DNA from 3 places in the Rhizobium arsenicireducens genome. Region 2 is predicted to be linked to each of the others. Evidence: predicted binding sites of a transcription regulator. Region 2 holds the regulator's gene; each other region holds the start of a gene.
What was found. Region 2 encodes LexA, which represses DNA repair genes until DNA is damaged. Its sites were predicted from a motif close to TGTTCNNNNTGTGTTCNG; they were not measured.
Positions count from the first base shown of each region.

Region 1 (6,640 bases), 1.2 Mb from region 2:
TCGGTTCGATCGTCGAGCAATTGATCGGCACGAAGGCAACCGCCGCGGATATCAAGGCGGCCGTCAGCGGCGTCGCAAAGCAGGGGGCTTGATCATGCAATTCGACGCAACATTCTTCGCTTTCGTCGGCCTTCTCCTGTTCTTCGCCCTGATCGTCTATCTCAAGGTTCCGGGCATGGTGGCGAAGTCGCTCGACGCCCGCGCCGACAAGATCCGTGACGAACTGGCGGAAGCCAAGCGTCTGCGCGAGGAAGCCCAGCACGTTCTGGCCGAATACCAGCGCAAGCGTAAGGAAGCCGAGGCGGAAGCTGCCAGCATTGTCGCTGCCGCCGAACGCGAGGCTGCCATGCTGACGGCGGAAGCCAAGCAGAAGACCGAGGAGTTCGTCGCGCGCCGCAATGCGCTCTCCGAGCAGAAGATCAAGCAGGCAGAGACGGAAGCCGTCAATGCCGTGCGCTCGGCAGCCGTCGATCTGGCCATTGCCGCAGCGGAAGCCGTGCTGGCCAAGAAGACCGATGCTGCCGTGCAGGACAAGCTGTTCAACGGCGCCGTCGGCGAGGTCAAGTCACGCCTCAACTGAGGTCTCAGCCTATTGTGAATTCGGAAGAGCCGGGTGCAGACGCCCGGCTTTTTCTTTGCGTGCTGTTCGGGCGGTTAAGCCGGGTGCGGTCTGTCCATCACGCGGGTCGTCCGCGGTGTGGATATGCTTGATGGGCGTTGCCTGGGAGTGCGGGGGGCAGCGCTAGCCGCACATTTCTTCAACGTCGCTTCGCAACGGCCGGAAGCTCATCCGATGGAGGATACACGGGCCGCTGATTGCGATTGCGGTACGGTGGCGATCGGTGCCGTAACCGGCATGGCTTTCGAAGCCGTAGGCGGGAAAGGTGAGGGCGGCACGGGTCATCATTCGGTCGCGGGTGACCTTAGCGATGATCGAGGCGGCAGCGATCGACAGGGAGCGCGAATCGCCTTTGATCACAGCCCTGCCCGAGCAGATCAGCCCGTCGGGCACATCGCGCCCATCGGCGAGCACATGCAGCGGCGGCAGCGCAAGGCCGGCGACGGCCCTGCGCATGGCGTCGAGGCTTGCCTTGCGGATATCGCGGGCATCGATATGGCGCGGGCAGGAAGAGGCGATGGAGACAGTAGCCGCAGCGAGAATCTCGTCGAACAGACGCTCTCGGTGAGCGGCGGTCAGTTTCTTCGAATCGTTGAGCCCGGTGGGTATATTGCCTTCATCGAGGATAACGGCCGCGGCGACCACCGGGCCGGCGAGCGGTCCCCGCCCAGCCTCATCGGTGCCGGCAACGGGGAACAAGCCGCGCCGCATCGTGAGCCTCTCGAACTCGAAATCGGGGCCGGACGGCAGGTCGGCGAAAAAACTCGGAGAATCGGGTGGCGTGCGAGATTTCATGCGGCAGAAATCGCACGCGCACCCGACCTCCTGCAAGTCCCCAGCATCGACGGCCGGCAGGGGAAGCAAACCGCCGAAGCGGCAGCCGGGGACTTATCTCCGGCGCAAGGCGGCGGACCGCACCGGAAAGAGCAAGGGGGCGGCGAACCGACCCCATCATGGAACAGGCGAGCAAAGCCGCGCCCGGAAAAGTCTTGCAGCGCGATGCGCCCTTCGGCGCCACGTCCCTATCGAAATCAGAGCAGCGAAAGCTGCACGCCGCTACCGTCCGGTGGCACGAACAGATCGTCGCGCAACTGCATGCTGCGGCGAACCATGCCGAGCCGCTTGGTCGTCATCTCGAAGCGCCGGCTGATCTGCCAGGCATAGGGACCTGCCCCCTTCATCCGCTTGCCGAACTCGGCATCATAATCCTTGCCGCCGCGCATCGAGCGCACCAGCGACATGACGTGCCGATAGCGGTCCGGATAGTGCTGCAGCAACCAGTCGCGGAACAGCGGGCTCACTTCCAGCGGCAGGCGCAGCAGCACATAGCCGGCTTCGTTCGCCCCGGCCGCCTTGGCCGAATCCAGCACGCGCTCGATCTCATGGTCGTTGAGGGCCGGAATGACCGGCGCCACCAGCACCCCGGTCGGCACGCCTGCGCCGGACAGCGCCTTGATCGCCTCCAGCCGTCTGGCCGGTGTCGAGGCGCGTGGCTCCATCGTACGGGCGAGTTTGCGATCCAGCGTGGTGACCGAAATCGCCACCTTGGCAAGGCCGCGCGATGCCATGGACGACAGGATGTCGAGGTCCCGCAGGATGAGTGCCGACTTGGTGACGACCGCCACCGGGTGATTGGCCTTGTTCAGAACCTCGAGGATCTGGCGCATGATCCGCCATTCCCGCTCGATTGGCTGATAAGGATCGGTATTGGTGCCGATGGCGATGGTGCGCGGCCTGTAGCCGGGCTTGGCAAGCTCCCGTTCCAGGAGCTTCGGCGCGTCGGGCTTGGCGAACAGCTTGGCCTCGAAGTCGAGCCCGGCGGAGAGGCCCATATAGCTGTGGGTCGGCCGTGCGAAACAATAGATGCAGCCGTGCTCGCAGCCGCGATAGGGATTGATCGAACGATCGAAGGGAATATCGGGCGACTCGTTTCGGGTGATGACGGTCCGAGGTCGTTCGACCTGGACTTCGGTGCGAAAGGGCGGCATGTCCTCGAGGCTTTCCCAGCCGTCGTCGAAGGCAACTCGTTCATGGGGCTCGAAGCGGCCAGAAGGGTTCATGCCCGCGCCGCGCCCGCGCCGCCGATCAACCTCAACCCTCAGGCCCGAGGCGGCAACCAGTGCATCGGCAATATCAGCCGTATTGGCAGGCTGAAAGGCAGCCTGTGCCACAATGGACAGCTCATTCATGTTTGCTCCTCGCGGGGCCATCATCCCCGTTTCGATGATTAAATTCCTACCGCGGAAAGGAGAACAATGCAAGAACAAAGTTGAGAAAGAGCGTGTGGCAATCGTTTGTGCAATGCGATAGAGATAGGCAATGCTGACAGTGGTAATGGAATGCCTTGATCAGGAGCCGGAGCTTCGCCCAAACGCTCGCAGTCCTCGTCGCCGGCGCGGTCGAGGGGCTTGTGAGCGACGTGATCGTGCTTGATCATGGTTCGACGGACGGCTCATCGCGCGTCGCGGATGCGGCAGGTTGCCGCTTTTATGTCCAGTGGGACATGAATGATGTGCTGCGTGCAGCCCGTGGCGAATGGTTGCTGCTGGTCGAGCCGGGAGCACGGCCGCTCAGCGGCTGGATCGAGGCGATTGGCGACTATGTATCCGTCAACAAGTCACCGGCCCGCTTCTCGCCATCGCGCAGCCACAGGCGCCCCTTTTACCAGCGAATCGTGAGAGGCCGACCACCGCTGGAAGATGGCTTGCTGCTCCCCAAGTGCCAGGCGATTGCCGTGTCCTGGCCCGGCATGCGGCTGGACCAGTTCGCGCTTCGGCAGAAGCCGCGAAGGCTCTCCTGTGAGATCATTCCGTCCTGGGTGGTTCGGCAGCAGGGCCGTGGTTGAGGCTTGGCGCGCCGGGCCCGGCACGCAGTACCGGTCTGCCCCTGCATTGCTCCCGCCAGAAGAACAATGTGACGATGGGTTGAGCGTGGCGGTTCTCCAGGCTCAACTCGCTATTGTTTCGCTTGCCTGAAAAAACCAGTCTGGACGCTGTTCGGTCAACTGCCGTGCTGCGACGTCCGCCGTACTTGCCCCGTCGAAAATACCAAAACAAGTGGCGCCCGATCCGGACATCCGGACGAGACGGGCGCCGACGTCCTGCAGCAGGGCGCAGATATCAGCGATTTCCGGCAGGAGCGCACGGGCCGGTCGCTCCAGATCGTTGCGCAGACTGGAGAGGAAATCGAGCCACACCGCATGTTCCCTCGAATGCGGCAGTTCGCCGATCGGCGGATGGTCCTTGCACGTCAGGCGGCGGAATATCTCCGGCGTCGAGACCGGTTTCAGCGGATTGGCGAGCACGAGGGCGAAGGGCGGCATGTTGGCGATCGCGTCGATCCTTTCACCGATGCCGCTTGCCCTGAGCGGCCGGCTCTCCAGGCACATTGGAACGTCTGCCCCGAGCTTGAGCGCGATGGCTGCCAGTTCGTCGGGGGGCAGGGTTGCGTGCCAAATGCGCAAAAGGCCACGCAGCGCCGCTGCGGCGTCGGCCGATCCGCCACCAATGCCAGACGCAACAGGCAGATTTTTCTCCAGGACGATGGCGACTGGTCCCGCTGCCTTTCCCTTGGCTGCGAGCGAGCTCCCGGAGCAGGTCACAGGCCTTCAGGACGAGATTGCTGTCCTTACCGGCAGCCTCGATGGACAAAAGTGGCCCGAAGCGACCGTCGAGCTGGAAACTGTCCCGCTCCGCCGGCGCAAATGTCAGCCGGTCGCCATAGTCGGTAAAGGCAACGATACTGTCGATCAGGTGATAGCCGTCGTCCCGTTGGCCGGTGACGTGCAGCGCCAGATTGATCTTTGCCGGCGCTGCCTCGCACGTCGTATCGGCCAACATGGCCTCAGTCGACACTCGTCGGCATCTTCAACTGCTGGCCGGGGAAGATCCGGTCGGGATTGCGCTTGAGGTCGGGATTGGCGTTGATCAGGTCCATGAAGCGCTGGCCGTCGCCGAACGTCTCGGTGGCGATGCCCCAGAGCGAATCGCCGGCTTTGACCGTGTAGCTATCGGCAGCGGCAGCGGTGGCGGCTTTACCCTCTTCCGTATTGTTCGTAGCGTCGGTCTGCGACGCCTGCCCGCTCTTGTCGGCCACTTCCGGTGTTGGTTCCGGCAGGCCGTCGCGCAGCTTGGCCTCTATCTTCGGGATCTCCGGCAGTTCCGGCTTGGAGATCAGTGCCCGCTTCCATTGATAGGTCGCTTCGAGCTTGCGGCCGACGCGCCAGTAGGCATCGCCCAGATGGTCGTTGATGGTCGCGTCGCCGGCCTTGAGCTCGATTGCACGTTCCAGCTCTCTCACGGCCTCATCGAAGCGGCCCAGGCGATAATAAGCCCAGCCGAGTGAGTCGATGATATAGCCATCGTCAGGGCGAAGCTCGACCGCCTTGCGGATCATGTCGAGGCCTTCTTCCAGGTTTCGGTTCATATCGACCCAGGAATAGCCGAGATAGTTCAAGACCTGTGGCTGGTCCGGATTGAGTTCCAGCGCCTTGCGGAAATTCGGCTCCGCCTGGTCCCATTTCTTCAGGCGCTCATAGGCGATGCCGCGCTGGAAGAAGATCGACCAATAGTTCTGTGCGGGATTTGGGCCAATGATCTCGACCGCCTTGTCGTAGTTTTCTGCCATGGCAGCATAGTCCTTGGCCTCGGACAGAACGCTGCCAAAGGCGAGATAGCTGCGGATGTCGGCTGGATCGGAATCGATCAGCGACTTGAGGTGCTGGCGTGCCTCCTCCACCTTGCCGGTTTCGGCAAGCGTCAGGCCGAGCTGCAGCTCGGAAATGCGGCGCATCGGCGAGGTGGCGGGCACCTGGCCATAGAAGCGGATGGCCCGTTCCGGCTGCTCGGCTTTTTCGGCAATGCTGCCAAGCAGGATCAGCGTATCGGCGCTGTTCGGGTCGAGGGCGCGGGCAAGCTGGAGATAGAGCATGACCGTGTCTTCCGCGCCGTCGCGGTTCAGCGCGCCACCGATCGAAAACAAAACGCCCGCGGCGCCCTGGACCGCCGTCTTGGCAAGCGATTCCGGTGTCTCACCCGCTTCGATCCGTTCGCGAAGCGCCTTGAACGGGGCGAAGTTGGAGATCATCGCGTCGCCGGTAGAAATCGCGTCGAGTGCCTTCTGTTTGTTGCCCTGCTGCGCTTCCAGCGTGGCGAGCGACATGACCGCGCGGGTAAAGGTGTCGGGTGCGGTCGCCGCGCCGGACTTGTCGGTCAGAACGTCAACGAAATTGCGCCGGGCCGCATCGGCGTCGCCGATCAGGGCGGCTATTGCTCCGGCGTTATAGCGCTGGAAGATGGCGTACCATTCCGGGCCCTTGAGCCCTTCGACCAGGGCCAGCGCTTCCTTGCCCTGTCCCGCCCCGACCTTGTTCCAGGCGACGAGCAACTGGTTCATCAGGCGGTCGAGATCGTTCGGCCCGCTATAGTTGAGGATCTTCTCCGCCTCGGCGTGTTCGCCCTTGCGGATTGCTTCGAGCGCACGTGCGACCGAGGTAACGCGCTCGACGGCTTCGTCGTTCTTCAGTTCTTCGGCAAGTGCCACACCCTCGTCGAAATCTCCATTCATGAACAGGGCGAGCATCAGCCGTTCCTGGATGTCGAGCTCGTTCGGCGAGTAGGACAGCGCTTTCTTGTAGAGCGCGATGGCGTTCACATAGTCCCGGTTGGCATCGGCGGTGCGGGCGGCAAGGAACGAGCCGGAAAACGTGTCGACGCTCTCGAGGTCGAACGTCTGCGTCTCCGCAGGCTTTGCCTCATCGGTGGACTGGGCGTGGACAAGGCCGGAGGGAGAGATCCCGACCAGTAAGGCGAGTGCCGTGCCGGCGAGCAGACGAATGGCAAGACTTTGCCGCATGAAAGAGCCTTTCAAGAATTGATGACCAGCCGCCACGGGCTGTTGATACCCCAGAATGCGGGAATGTAACCTGCACAGAATGGCTTTTTTGAAGCAGCCTCGCAAGGAGACACCCCAGCTGCTTCAATTGACGCGGGCAATGCAGAAGTCGATGACGTCCATAAGCGC
Region 1 covers NZ_CAXHYK020000001.1:2,491,282-2,497,921, reverse strand. The annotation lists gene ACWPVA_RS12500 (F0F1 ATP synthase subunit B) at 1-92, shown strand, start outside; gene ACWPVA_RS12495 (F0F1 ATP synthase subunit B) at 95-580, shown strand; gene ACWPVA_RS12490 (ribonuclease HII) at 743-1,414, opposite strand; gene ACWPVA_RS12485 (PA0069 family radical SAM protein) at 1,651-2,808, opposite strand; partial or broken gene ACWPVA_RS12480 (glycosyl transferase) at 2,939-3,464, shown strand; partial or broken gene ACWPVA_RS12475 (4-(cytidine 5'-diphospho)-2-C-methyl-D-erythritol kinase) at 3,567-4,458, opposite strand; partial or broken gene ACWPVA_RS12470 (tetratricopeptide repeat protein) at 4,703-6,472, opposite strand; gene ACWPVA_RS12465 (polyprenyl synthetase family protein) at 6,596-6,640, opposite strand, start outside.
Region 1: a site for LexA is predicted at 2,868-2,885, ahead of ACWPVA_RS12485 (PA0069 family radical SAM protein). Genes of this name have one in related genera too.

Region 2 (6,640 bases):
CGATATAGGTAATCTTGGATTCGCAGGACGCCGTAGACGTGAAGCCCGGGTCATAGGTGAAGGCGCCGGTGTGTTTGTAAAGCGCGCCGATATCGACGACTTCCGGACCGATCGTGCCGGCCCGCACGGTCAGATCGACCGTCTTTTCCCCGAGTTTCAAAGTAGCGCTCTTGTCCGTCATGCTAATCCTCCGGAATTGGCGAGAAGGCGTCCGAAAAGGCGCCCTTGGGTGAAACGTAGCCTGTAGCTATATGATACGAACGTTAATGCCAAGCTAGCCAAAGGGCAAATTGTGCATCGCAAAAGCCGTTATGATGTAAAATCAATTAACCTAAATCGATTTAGGGGTTCTGACGGGAAAAGGCTTTCCTGCACACGCATCGCTTGCTAACCTTCGCCTCAAGGCGCCGCCTCGGATTTATTCAGATTCCGCGACGAGGGGGGCGATCCGGGGGGCGGAAAGTGGCGGTGGTCACCGATCGAGGTGCCGGATTGACTGAGGCTGGCGGCGCAGCGCCTCCGGCGATGGCTGATATTGCTCCGGTGAGAGCCGGTATGCACCGCCGTAACGGTACAGCAACAGTCTCATCCCGCCTGCGCGCGGCGATTGCCCATGGCGGCGAACGGTTTGGCGTGGCGCTGGTTCGGGAACGCGATCACGGCCACTTCTTCTACTTCCTACCGGTCTTCCTGGGTGCTGGCGCGGTCATCTGGTTCTGCCTCGGGCATCCACCATCCACGACCGCCCTGGCCCTTCTGTCCACTGTCTTCGGCGGAGGCTGCCTGCTTTCCGCAAGCCGATACCGTTTCGCCGCTCGCCTGCTCGGTGCCGGAGCGCTCCTGCTGGTGGGCATGATGCTGGCCGATCTGGAGGCAAGGCGGGCGGCGACGACGATACTGGATGCCGGCGTAACGACGGTGGTGACGGGCGTGGTCGAGCGGCGGCAGGCCGGCCCGAGGGGTGAATGGCGCTATGTCTTGCGCCTGATATCGACCGCGGAACCACGGCTGAAACGGCCACCCGAGCGGGTAGCGCTTCTGGCGCGGGGCAGCCAGGCTCCGGTATCGCTCGGCCAGACGCTTGTCGGCCGGGCGCGCCTTTCGCCACCGTCGGGACCGGCGTTACCGAGGCTCAACGATTTCGCCTTCGCGAGCTATTTCGACGGCATCGGCGCAGTCGGCTTTTTCCTCGGCGCGCCGCGTGAGTCGAGGGGACAAGCGGACACGAGCGGAGAGACCCTGTGGGAGGCGAGCGACCGATTTCTGTTTGCCATGCGTGACCGGATTGCGACACGTATCCGCGCGGTCATCGGGGGCGATCCCGGCGCATTTGCCGCCGCGATCATCACCGGCGATCGGCGCGCGATGACGAAGGAGTCCACCGAGGCGTTGCGTCTTTCGGGGCTCGCACACATCGTGGCCATCTCCGGCCTCCACATGGCGCTCGCCTCGGGAATATTCTTCATCGGCCTGCGGATGGCGCTCAGCCTTTTTCCTGGCCTGGCCCAAGTCTTTCCGATCAAGAAAATCGCCGCGTCCGGGGCGCTCGTCGCGGCTTTCGCCTATCTTCTCATATCGGGCTTTCAGGTGTCCGCGGTGCGCGCCTTCCTGATGACGGCGATCATGCTGATCGCGGTGCTGTTCGACCGTCCGGCGATCAGCCTGCGCAATCTGTCCGTCGCCGCGATCATCATCATCGCGGTGACGCCGTCTGCCGTGATGGGGCCGGGCTTCCAGATGTCCTTTGCCGCGACCGCGGCTCTGATCGCCGGCTATGCTGCATGGCGCGGCCGCAAGCGCCGGAGCGGGATCAGGCTGGCATTTCCCGGGGTAAGATCGTTCAGTGAAGGCGGCAAGTTCATCGCCGGCACGTTTCTCACCTCATTGATCGGTGGTCTCTCGACCGCCATCTTCGCCATCGCCCATTTCCACCGTCTGGCGCCGCATGGTCTGGAAGCAAACCTCGCGGCAATGCCGCTCGTCTCGATCCTCGTCATGCCCGCCGGTCTCCTGGCTATGCTGTTGATGCCCTTTGGTCTCGATGCGCCCTTCCTTGCCATCATGGGATGGGGGTTGAGATCGGTCCTCGCGATTGCGCATGCGGTGGCCGGCTGGGGCGAGCCGATCGGCTTTGCGCGGATGCCCGCGTGGTTTCTGCCGCTTGCGTCGATCGGCCTTCTTCTGATGACGTTGTTACGGACGCGACTGCGGCATGCCGGCACTGTCTTGCTCGCGGCGGTGATCGCGTTCCTTGCGCGGGGTCCTGCGCCGCCGGCCGCCGATATCCTGATTGCGGAAGACGGTCAGCTTGTCGGCCTGCGCGTGTCGGAGGACAGCATCGCGACCAATCGAGCCCGCCCGCCTCGGTTCATCTTCGATCAGTGGAAGGCAGCGCTCGGAATCGACGAGCATGTGAGACCCGAGGAACGAAGTGTTTCATCGACCGGGCCGCCTCCCGGCTCACCAGACCTCGGCGCAAAAACGGCCGCGAACGGGCCGGTGCCCGGCGCTCCACCGAACAGACGGCAGCCGGTGCAGCGGCGTCAGTGGTCGGAGGCGGAAATCCGGGCGGCGCGCGATCGGATGCAAGAGGCCGTGACCGAGGGCGGGGAAGACCGTTTTATTTGCGAAGGGAAGCTCTGGTGCGTGGCGCGGCTTGATAGCGGTTGGACAATCGCCACCGTGGAAGAGGCCGCTTTTGTCGGCGGCGCCTGCGATGTGGCCGATATCGTGGTATCGGCGCGGCGCGTCGCCTTTTCGTCCTGCCGCTCGGGCGCCCGGCTCCTTACTGCTGAAACAATGCGTCGCAGCGGGGCCGTCGAAATCCATCTGGGACGACGCGAAGCCGGCGAAATGACGCTCACCACATCTTTCGAAGGCCTGACCCGTCCCTGGTCGATCCACCGACGCTACGACTGGCGTAGCGCCAGCTTCGTCCCGGATTCAGAGAGGGAGGGTGTCAACCCGGCCATGCCGGAAGCACAGCCGAGCAGCATGGCAGAGTTAAGTGCGCTCAGTGGTAGCGGCGAATGAGGCCGACCAGCTTGCCCTGGATCTTGACGCGGTCCGGGCCGAAAATGCGGGTCTCGTAAGCCGGGTTCGCCGCTTCGAGTGCGATCGACGCGCCACGGCGGCGGAAACGTTTCAAGGTTGCCTCCTCATCGTCGACCAGGGCGACGATGATATCGCCCGGATTGGCATTGGAGGCGTTGCGGATAATGACCGTGTCGCCATCCAGGATGCCCGCCTCGATCATCGAGTCGCCCTTGACCTCGAGCGCATAATGCTCGCCGGATCCCAGCATTTCGGCGGGAACGGTAATGTCGTGGGTGTTGTTTTGGATCGCCGAGATCGGAACGCCTGCGGCAATACGGCCCATGACGGGGACGCTGACCGAATTCGACGTGTCCTCGACGGGCTTTTGCGCCGCCACGGGCGTCTTGCCCAAGCTGCCTTCGATCACGCTGGGTGAAAAGCCGCGGCGCGGCTGGAGACTCGGCGAATAGGCTTCCGGGAGCTTGATCACCTCGATCGCACGGGCGCGGTTTGGCAGGCGCCGGATGAAGCCGCGCTCCTCAAGGGCGGTGATCAAACGGTGGATGCCCGACTTGGAGGCGAGATCCAGCGCGTCCTTCATTTCGTCGAAGGATGGAGGGACGCCGGATTCCTTCATCCGTTCGTGGATGAAAAGAAGCAGTTCCTGTTGCTTGCGCGTCAGCATGTTGCGGTGCCCCAATTGTGAAACAAATACGGAACATACACTATCTGTTCCAGTTGTGTTCCGCAAGTACCAAAGATCCCTTGAAGTCTGCAGTGCGAATGGTGAATTTTTTGATCACGGCGCTTTGCGTGTACAGGACGCGCTGATCTGGCTCCGGGCGTGGCGAGGCGATAGCGGATCGGCTTGCCATCGAGAGGCAAATGGCGCAAATCATCCCGTCGATGGCGAGTGCCTGACAAGGGGGTATGGGATGTCCGGATTGAACAAAGCGCGAGGCCTCGACCATGTCGTCCTCCCCGTCCACTCGCTGGAGGCGGCGCGCGGTCGGTTGAGCCAGCTCGGCTTCACCGTGGCGGCCGATGCGCGCCATCCGTTCGGCACCGAGAATGCCTGTGTGTTCTTCGCCGACGACACTTATCTCGAGCCGCTCTCCGTCGCCAGCCGTGAGGAATGCGAGGCGGCGGCCAAGGCTGGAAACATGTTCGTGGCGCGCGACCTGGCGTTCCGGTTCCGCAATGGCCCGGAAGGGCTGTCGGCGATCGTCGTCAAGACCGATGATGCCGAGGCCGATCACCGGCGTTTCGCTGCGGCGGGTTTTTCCGGCAGTCCGATTCTGCACTTCGAGCGGGTGTTCAAGATGGCGGACGGATCAGATGTCCTGGGCGGGTTCAAGCTTGCCTTCGCGGCCGACCTGCGGGCGCCCGACTTCTTCCTGTTTGCCTGCGAGCGGGTCAATCCCTTGCCGGCGGACCGCGGCGCGTTGGCGCGGCACGAGAACGGCGCGCTTGGTCTATCGACCGTCGTGCTCGGCGAGGACAATCCGAGCGACTTCCAGTATCTGCTGGAAGAGGTATTCGAGCAGCGCGAAGTCGAGGCCCATTCCTTCGGGCTGTCGCTGCAATCGGCCAATGCCAAGGTCGAGGCGCTGACGCCGGCCGGGCTTGCCGGCTATTTCGGGCTCGAGACAAAGGATTGCGGACGGGGGCTCAAAGGCCGGTTGCTAATCGTCAAGGTTGCCGATATCGGCGTGACAGAGCGGCTGCTCGCTGCTAAGGGCATCGCATTCAGCCGCCACGGCGCGCGTCTGATCGTTCCGCATGAGGCGGGGCAGGGCGTGCCCTTCGTTTTCGAGGAAGTTTGATGAGCAATCCGACCCATTCCGAAGTCGTCGTCGGCGAAGGTACCGCCAAGGTCGTCTTCTCCAATTCCAAGCGATTCTCGCTGATTGCCGGCCCCTGCCAGATGGAAAGCCGCGATCACGCCTTCATGATCGCCGGCCAGCTTTCGGAGATCTGCGGCGAGCTCGGGCTCGGCCTCGTCTACAAGTCGTCCTTCGACAAGGCGAACCGCACTTCTCTTTCTGCAGAGCGCGGGATCGGCCTGGAAAAGGCGATGGAGGTCTTTGCCGATCTCAAGAAGGAATACGGCTTCCCGGTGCTCACCGACGTGCACACCGAAGAGCACTGCCGGCTGGTTGCGCCGACGGTCGACGTTCTGCAGATCCCGGCGTTTCTCTGCCGCCAGACCGATCTTCTGGTGGCCGCTGCCCAGACCGGCCGTGCGATCAACGTCAAGAAAGGCCAGTTCCTCGCCCCTTGGGACATGAAGAACGTCCTCAACAAGATCAATGCCAGCGGCAATGCCAATGTCATGCTGTGTGAGCGCGGCGCATCCTTCGGCTACAACACGCTGGTGTCCGATATGCGCTCGCTGCCGATCATGGCGGCCATGGGCGCGCCGGTGGTGTTTGACGCCACCCACTCCGTCCAGCAGCCGGGCGGCCAGGGCGGCTCTTCCGGTGGCCAGCGCGAGTTCGTCGAGACGCTGGCGCGCGCCGCGGTCGCCGTCGGCGTGGCCGGCCTGTTCATAGAGACCCACCAGGATCCGGACAATGCCCCGTCGGACGGTCCGAACATGGTGCCGATCAGCCAGATGAAGCGCCTGCTGGAAAAGCTGCTGGCCTTCGACGCGATCGCCAAGGCTACCTGACCGCGACTTCAGCGGCAATCCTTCCTTGCAGACGCCGGCCCTTAGGCCGGCGTTTTGCATTGGGACGAATGTCCGCATTGCCTTTTGGCTTCTGTCATGTCGCTGCCATTGTATTTTCCGCATCATCGATTAAGACAGGCCATCCTCAATCCGACCCACTAGCAGGGAGGCTCCCATGACTGCCATCACCGACATTATCGGCCGCGAAATTCTCGACAGCCGCGGCAATCCGACCATTGAGGTCGATGTCTATCTCGAAGACGGCAGCATGGGACGTGCGGCTGTTCCGTCGGGCGCCTCGACAGGCGCGCACGAAGCCGTAGAACTGCGTGACGGCGGCAGCCGCTATCTCGGCAAGGGCGTCGAAAAGGCCGTCGAGGCCGTCAATACCGAGATCTTCGACGCGATCGGCGGTCTCGAAGCCGAGAACCAGATCCAGATCGACAATCTGATGATCGAGCTGGACGGCACGGCGAACAAGTCGCGCCTTGGCGCCAATGCCATCCTCGGCGTTTCGCTGGCCATCGCCAAGGCCGCCGCCGAAGCCACCGGCCTGCCGCTCTATCGCTATGTCGGCGGTCCCAACGCCCATGTGCTTCCCGTGCCGATGATGAACATCATCAACGGTGGCGCCCATGCCGACAATCCGATCGACTTCCAGGAATTCATGATCATGCCGGTCGGCACCGACAACATGCGCGATGCCGTGCGCATGGGTTCGGAAGTCTTCCACACGCTGAAGAAGGAACTGGCGGCCCAGGGCCACAACACCAATGTCGGCGATGAGGGCGGCTTTGCCCCCGGCCTGAAGAGCGCGCCGGAAGCGCTCGACTTCATCATGAAGTCGATCGAGAAGGCCGGCTACCGGCCGGGCGAAGACATCTATCTGGCGCTCGACTGCGCCTCGACCGAGTTCTTCAAGGACGGCAA
Region 2 covers NZ_CAXHYK020000001.1:1,254,121-1,260,760, forward strand. The annotation lists gene gltA (citrate synthase) at 1-181, opposite strand, end outside; gene ACWPVA_RS05905 (ComEC/Rec2 family competence protein) at 469-3,033, shown strand; gene lexA (transcriptional repressor LexA) at 3,014-3,721, opposite strand; gene ACWPVA_RS05915 (VOC family protein) at 3,972-4,862, shown strand; gene kdsA (3-deoxy-8-phosphooctulonate synthase) at 4,862-5,710, shown strand; gene eno (phosphopyruvate hydratase) at 5,886-6,640, shown strand, end outside.

Region 3 (6,640 bases), 2.6 Mb from region 2:
CGACCTGAAGATGGTCGACACCATGATCAAGGACGGCCTGACCGATGCCTTCTACGGCTACCACATGGGTACGACTGCGGAGAATGTCGCCCGCCAGTTCCAGCTGGCGCGCGACGAGCAGGATGCCTTCGCCGTCGCTTCGCAGAACAAGGCTGAAGCCGCCCAATTGGCCGGACGCTTCAACGACGAGATCGTTCCTTTCGTCGTTGCCGGCCGCAAGGGCGATTTAACCGTCGATGCGGACGAATACATCCGTGCCGGCGCCACCCTCGACAGCATGACCAAGTTGCGCCCGGCCTTCGACAAGGAAGGCACGGTCACTGCCGGCAATGCCTCCGGCCTCAATGACGGCGCGGCTGCAGCACTACTGATGAGCGAGGCCGAAGCGTCGCGCCGCGGAATCACCCCGCTTGTTCGCATCGCCTCGTGGGCGACCGCCGGCGTCGATCCGCAGATCATGGGGACCGGGCCGATCCCCGCCTCCCGCAAGGCTTTGCAGAAGGCCGGATGGAAGATTTCCGATCTCGACCTGGTCGAGGCCAACGAAGCCTTCGCCGCCCAGGCCTGCGCGGTCAACAAGGATCTCGGCTGGGATACGTCAATCGTCAACGTCAATGGTGGCGCGATCGCTATCGGCCATCCGATCGGCGCCTCCGGTGCTCGCATTCTCAACACGCTTGTCTTTGAAATGAAGCGGCGCGGTGCGAAGAAGGGCCTTGCCACGCTTTGCATCGGCGGCGGCATGGGTATCGCCATGTGCCTGGAGGCACTCTGAACTGGAATATGCGGTCCGGAGGAGGGTGACGGCCTTGGCCGTGACGACCGAGGCCGATCTGCTTGTCATAAACCTGTCCTAACAACGGCTCCGTCAGAAGAGTCGGTGGACGCTGAAACTATATACTGAGGGGAGATCAGCACATGAGCAGAGTTGCATTGGTGACGGGTGGAACCCGGGGTATCGGGGCGGCGATTTCGATCGCGCTCATGGCCGCCGGTTACAAGGTTGCGGCGAACTATGCCGGCAATGACGAAAAAGCGAAGGCCTTCGAGGCTGAAACGGGAATTCGGACGTTCAAATGGGACGTCTCGAATTATCAGTCCTGCGTCGAGGGTATCGCCAAAGTCGAGGCGGAACTTGGCCCAGTCGAGATTCTGGTCAACAACGCCGGCATCACACGCGACGCCATGTTCCACAAGATGACGCCGGAGCAATGGAACGAGGTTATCAACACGAACCTCACCGGTGTGTTCAACATGACCCATCCGGTCTGGTCCGGCATGCGCGACCGCAATTTTGGCCGCGTCATCACTATCTCGTCGATCAACGGTCAGAAGGGGCAGATGGGCCAGGCCAACTATTCGGCGGCCAAGGCCGGCGATCTCGGGATCACCAAGGCGCTCGCCCAGGAGGGCGCAGCCAAGGGGATCACGGTGAACGCGATCTGCCCGGGCTATATCGGCACGGAAATGGTGCGCGCCATCCCGGAAAAGGTGCTGAACGAGCGGATCATTCCGCAGATCCCGGTCGGGCGTCTCGGCGAGCCGGAGGAGATCGCGCGAATCGTCGTCTTCCTCGCATCCGACGATGCAGGCTTCATCACCGGATCGACGATCTCGGCCAATGGCGGCCAGTTCTTCGTCTGAGGCGCCACTTCCGTCATGCTGCAACGGCCCCGCCAAAAGGGGCCGCCTTCCCATGGAGGTCTTGGTGCTGCCGTCCCACCCAAGTTTGCAGGATCTCGCCGTGGCGCTGATGGAGGCCTGGTCGTCTGGCACCTCGACGAAGTGGACGGCGGAGTACCCCGCGAATGGCCAATGCAGCGTGACGTCTCTTGTCGTGCAGGATTTGTTCGGCGGGGAGATTCTCAAGACACAGGTGCCGGGCGGCACGCATTTCTACAATCGTATCGGCGGTGAGCGCGTCGACCTGACAATCAGTCAGTTCGCTCAATCCATTGCCTTTGACGACACTCTCTCCAGCCGAGCCGAAGCCTTGGCGGACACAAGCCTCGAACAGTATTTCTTGTTGCGCCGAAGGCTGGGAGCCGATCGTTAACGCGGGAGCTGCCGTCGAGGTGGAAGAATCCTAATATCCACCATTTTCTATGGTTAACACTTTGTTATTCCACAAGATAGTGCGGTGAACAAAGCGAGAAAACCGGCGCGTCACCTATTCGTCGCTGATTCGTTCCGGCTTTGATCGAAGTGTTAACGAGGCCCGGTGAAAAGCAGCAAAGAGCCGCCGGTGGGGGAACCGGCGGCTTTCTGTCGAGGCGTTGTCCGCGACTTAACGGCAGCGCGCTTCGTAGGTGCGGCCGTAGCGGTCGCGATAGACACAGTAACCAGCACGCTCCTGGGACTGGCCGATAAGGGCCCCTGCGGCACCGCCGACCACAGCGCCAACGGCTGCACCGCCGACGGAATTGGTGGCAACGCCACCGATAACCGCACCGGTTGCCGCGCCGACGCCCGCTCCGCGTTCAGTGGCCGTGCAGGAGGCGAGAGGCGCGATCAGCGCAAGGGCGATAAGGGTTTTCTTCATCATCATCGGATTCCTTTTGGTTGGATATGGCTCAGATCCGGCCCATGAGCAGCAGGATGACAAGGATAAGCACTACAAGGCCCAAGCCGCCGGACGGTCCATAACCCCAGTTGCGGCTGTAGCCCCAGTTAGGCAGGGCGCCGATCAGCAGCAGGATGACGATAACGATTAGAATTGTGCTCAACATGGCCCTCTCCGTCTTGGAATGCGAAACTTGGTATTCGTGTGGCTTCAACGTCGCCCAAAAGGAATTGTTCCCGCCGGGCCACAGTTAGGGTGAGGCACCGGCGTGATCGGCTGGACCTTGGTGTCGGGGGATGCGGTAAGCCAATGCTCCCCCGGTGGGCCATGTGGGGGGCGAAGGCGGACCAAGGCCGGAGCCATGACCGTCCATGGAGCATCATGTCCAGGCCAGGCTTGTTCCATGTTCCATGTTCCATGCGGCATGCGGGGGCGGAGGGTCACATAAATACCTCAGCCGCGACAACGCACTGCCCCACCGCAGATTCTAGCACCGAGAGGTTGCCGGGTAGTCTTGAACAATACGACAAGCGATTGATCCGATTCAGCATTTTGTGTTGCATCCCGGGATGCCCGACGAGATCTAGGGGTGAACAAATCCTGAATCACGCCGAGTCAGCGATTCGTCGCTGATTCGTTCGCAGCCTGTTCCATCTGTCGACGACAGGTATTCCCAACTCGTATTTAGGGCCTTTCCTGCCGCAGGGAAGCGGGAATCTGATTCTCCCATAGCAGGTGTCTTGCCTTTGCCGCCAATCGTCGCCATGTGTGGGGCAAGCTCGCCGGCCGCCGCAATGCGGGGCCTATGATCCCCTGCAGCGCGGAGCCATCCTTGAATTCGCAACCTATGATCTTGAGCGGCCGCGGCGTCACTGCTGTGCTGGGGCCGACCAATACCGGAAAGACCCATTTCGCGATCGACCGCATGGTTGCGCATGGTTCGGGTATTATCGGCCTTCCCCTGCGCCTCTTGGCGCGCGAGGTCTATGGCCGGTTGGTCGAGCGGGTCGGTGCGTCGCAGGTGGCCCTTGTCACCGGTGAAGAGAAGATCGCGCCGACGGGTGCGCGCTTTTCCGTTTGCACGGTCGAGGCCATGCCGCGCGATACGAAGGCGTCCTTCGTGGCAATCGACGAGATCCAGCTAGCCGGCGACCTCGAGCGCGGCCATATCTTCACCGACCGCCTGCTTCACCTGCGCGGCCGCGACGAGACGCTGCTACTCGGCTCGGCATCGATGAAGCCGATCCTCCTGCAACTTCTACCCGGTATCACCATCGTCGAGCGGCCGCGGCTTTCACAGCTCTTTTATGCGGGGCAGAAGAAGATCACCCGATTGCCGCAGCGGACTGCGATCGTCGCTTTCTCCGCCGACGAGGTCTATGCGATTGCCGAACTGATCCGCCGCCAGCGCGGTGGGGCCGCCGTCGTGCTCGGAGCGTTGAGCCCCCGTACCCGCAATGCCCAGGTCGCCCTCTATCAGGAAGGCGACGTGGAATACCTTGTCGCGACTGACGCCATCGGCATGGGGCTAAATCTCGATGTCGATCACGTCGCTTTTGCCCAGGACCGGAAGTTCGACGGCTACCAGTTTCGCAACCTCAACCCCGGTGAGCTCGGCCAGATTGCCGGGCGCGCAGGCCGTCATCTGAAAGACGGAACCTTCGGTGTGACCGGCCGGGTCGATCCGCTCGATGCGGAAATGGTCGAACGTCTGGAATGCCATCAATTCGATAGCGTGAAGGTGCTGCAGTGGCGCACCGCCCGGTTCGATTTTTCATCGGTCCCGGCTTTGCTGCGTAGCCTCGAGGCGGTGCCTCGGGTGGACGGATTGACGAAAGCCCTGCCTGCCATCGACCAGCAAGCATTGGAATTCCTGGCGCGCTATCCGGAGGTGAGAGACCTTGCCGATACGCCGGCTCGTGTCGAGAAGTTGTGGGAAGCCTGCGCGCTGCCAGACTATCGACGCATCACGCCGGCACAGCATGCGGATCTGATCCAGAGCCTGTTCTTCGACCTCGTGCGTCATGGCGCGGTCAACGAGGACTTTATGGCCGAACAGGTGCGCCGGGCGGACCGAACCGATGGCGAGATCGATACATTGTCCGCAAGGATTGCCCAGATCCGCACATGGACGTATGTATCGAACCGACCGGGTTGGCTTGCCGATCCGACACACTGGCAAGAAAAGACGCGGGAAATCGAAGACCGATTGTCAGATGCGCTACATGAACGGTTGACGAAACGCTTTGTTGATCGCAGGACATCTGTGCTCATGAAGCGCTTGAGAGAGAATGCGATGTTGGAAGCTGAAATCAGTGTAAACGGCGATGTCTTCGTGGAAGGACATCACATGGGGCAACTCGCCGGTTTCCGGTTCACGCCGCTATCTGGCATGGAAGGATCTGACGCGAAGGCCGTCGAGGCTGCCGCACACAGGGCGCTGGGGCTCGAATTCGAAGCCCGGGCCGCACGTCTGCATGCTGCCGGCAACAGCGATCTGGCGATCAGCGCGGATGGCCTGGTGCGTTGGATCGGCGACCCCGTCGCACGGCTCACCGGCTCGGACCACATGCTGCATCCGCGCGTCATCCTGCTGGCCGACGAGCAGTTGACCGGCAATGCCCGGGATCATGTCGTCGCGCGCATTGAACGCTTCGTCAATCATCATATCTCGACGATCCTCAAGCCGCTCGACGATCTCTCCCGCGCCGAGGACCTGCAAGGCCTTGCCAAGGGGCTCGCCTATCAGCTGGTCGAGAACCTTGGCGTGCTGTTCCGGCGCGACGTCTCGGACGACGTCAAGTCGCTCGACCAGGATGCGCGCGCGTCGATGCGTCGCTACGGCGTGCGGTTCGGCGCCTATCACATTTTCATGCCAGCGCTGCTCAAGCCGGCGCCGGCGGAGCTGATTACGCTGTTGTGGGCGCTGAAGAACGACGGCCTGGACAAGCCCGGCTATGGAGACCTCATTCCGGTGCTTGCCGCCGGCCGCACCTCGGTTGCCACGGATCCCGGCTTCGAGCGCATGTTCTACAAGCTGGCGGGCTTCCGCTTCCTTGGAAAGCGCGCCGTGCGCATCGACATTCTCGAGCGTCTTGCGGACCTCATTCGCCCGCTTCTTCAGTGGAAGCCGGGCTCGACGCAGCGTCCGGAAGGGGCCTATGACGGGCGCCGCTTCACGACGACGACGGCGATGCTCTCCATTCTCGGCGCTACGCCTGACGACATGGAAGAGATACTGAAGGGGCTGGGCTATCGGGCAGACAGCGTGACTGCCGAGGAGGCTGAAGCCTTCCTGGCTTCGCAATCCGTGCCGGCTGAGGCCGCAGAGGAGAAGCCGGCGTTGGTGGTTGCCGCGAATGATGTCGCAGTGGTTGCCGCAGATGAAGAGACGGCGGAGGTCCCAGAGGTGTCTGAAGCGCGTATCGATGCCGCGCCCGCCTCCGAGGTTTCGGTCTCTGAGGACAGTGTCGCTGAAGAAGCCCCTTTAGCATCGCAGGCTGTTGTCGAAGAGGCGAATGCTCCAACCGACGCCATAGTCGTCGTTCCGACTGGCGAGGCGGTGACATCTGGCGAACCGGCTGCAGAAGAGGGGGGCGTCGCCGAGCCGAAGCCAGTGCTGCTGTGGCGTCCGGGTGGCCGTGCCGACAATCAGCGTGGCGCGCGTCCGGCCGGCGATCGTCAGCGTAGCGGCAATCGCGGACCCAACCGTACGTCGGCCGAAGCTCAAGGCGAAGGCCAACGAGATGAGCGGCGCCGAGACGGTGATGGCGGCAAGGGCCGTGACAAGGACGGCAGTCGTGGCGGTTTCAACCACAAGGGCGATCGATCGGAGCGCAAGGACCGGCACAATCGGCCTGACCGTGACGCAAAGCCGCAACCCGCTCGCTTCGAGGCGAAGCCGCCGCGCAAGGAGAAGCCGCTCGATCCGGATTCGCCCTTCGCCAAACTCGCCGCTCTCAAGGAGCAGATGAAGAAATAAGATGGACGACAAACGGCCACAAAACGGTTCGCGCCAGCGCATCGACAAGTGGTTGTTTTTCGCCCGTATTTCGAAGTCTCGCACGCTTGCTCAGG
Region 3 covers NZ_CAXHYK020000001.1:3,833,061-3,839,700, forward strand. The annotation lists gene ACWPVA_RS18775 (acetyl-CoA C-acetyltransferase) at 1-775, shown strand, start outside; gene phbB (acetoacetyl-CoA reductase) at 919-1,644, shown strand; gene ACWPVA_RS18785 (YunG family protein) at 1,697-2,056, shown strand; gene ACWPVA_RS18790 (glycine zipper domain-containing protein) at 2,288-2,545, opposite strand; gene ACWPVA_RS18795 (DUF3309 family protein) at 2,574-2,729, opposite strand; gene ACWPVA_RS18800 (helicase-related protein) at 3,411-6,545, shown strand; gene ACWPVA_RS18805 (RNA-binding S4 domain-containing protein) at 6,547-6,640, shown strand, end outside.
Region 3: a site for LexA is predicted at 3,199-3,216, ahead of ACWPVA_RS18800 (helicase-related protein). Genes of this name have one in related genera too.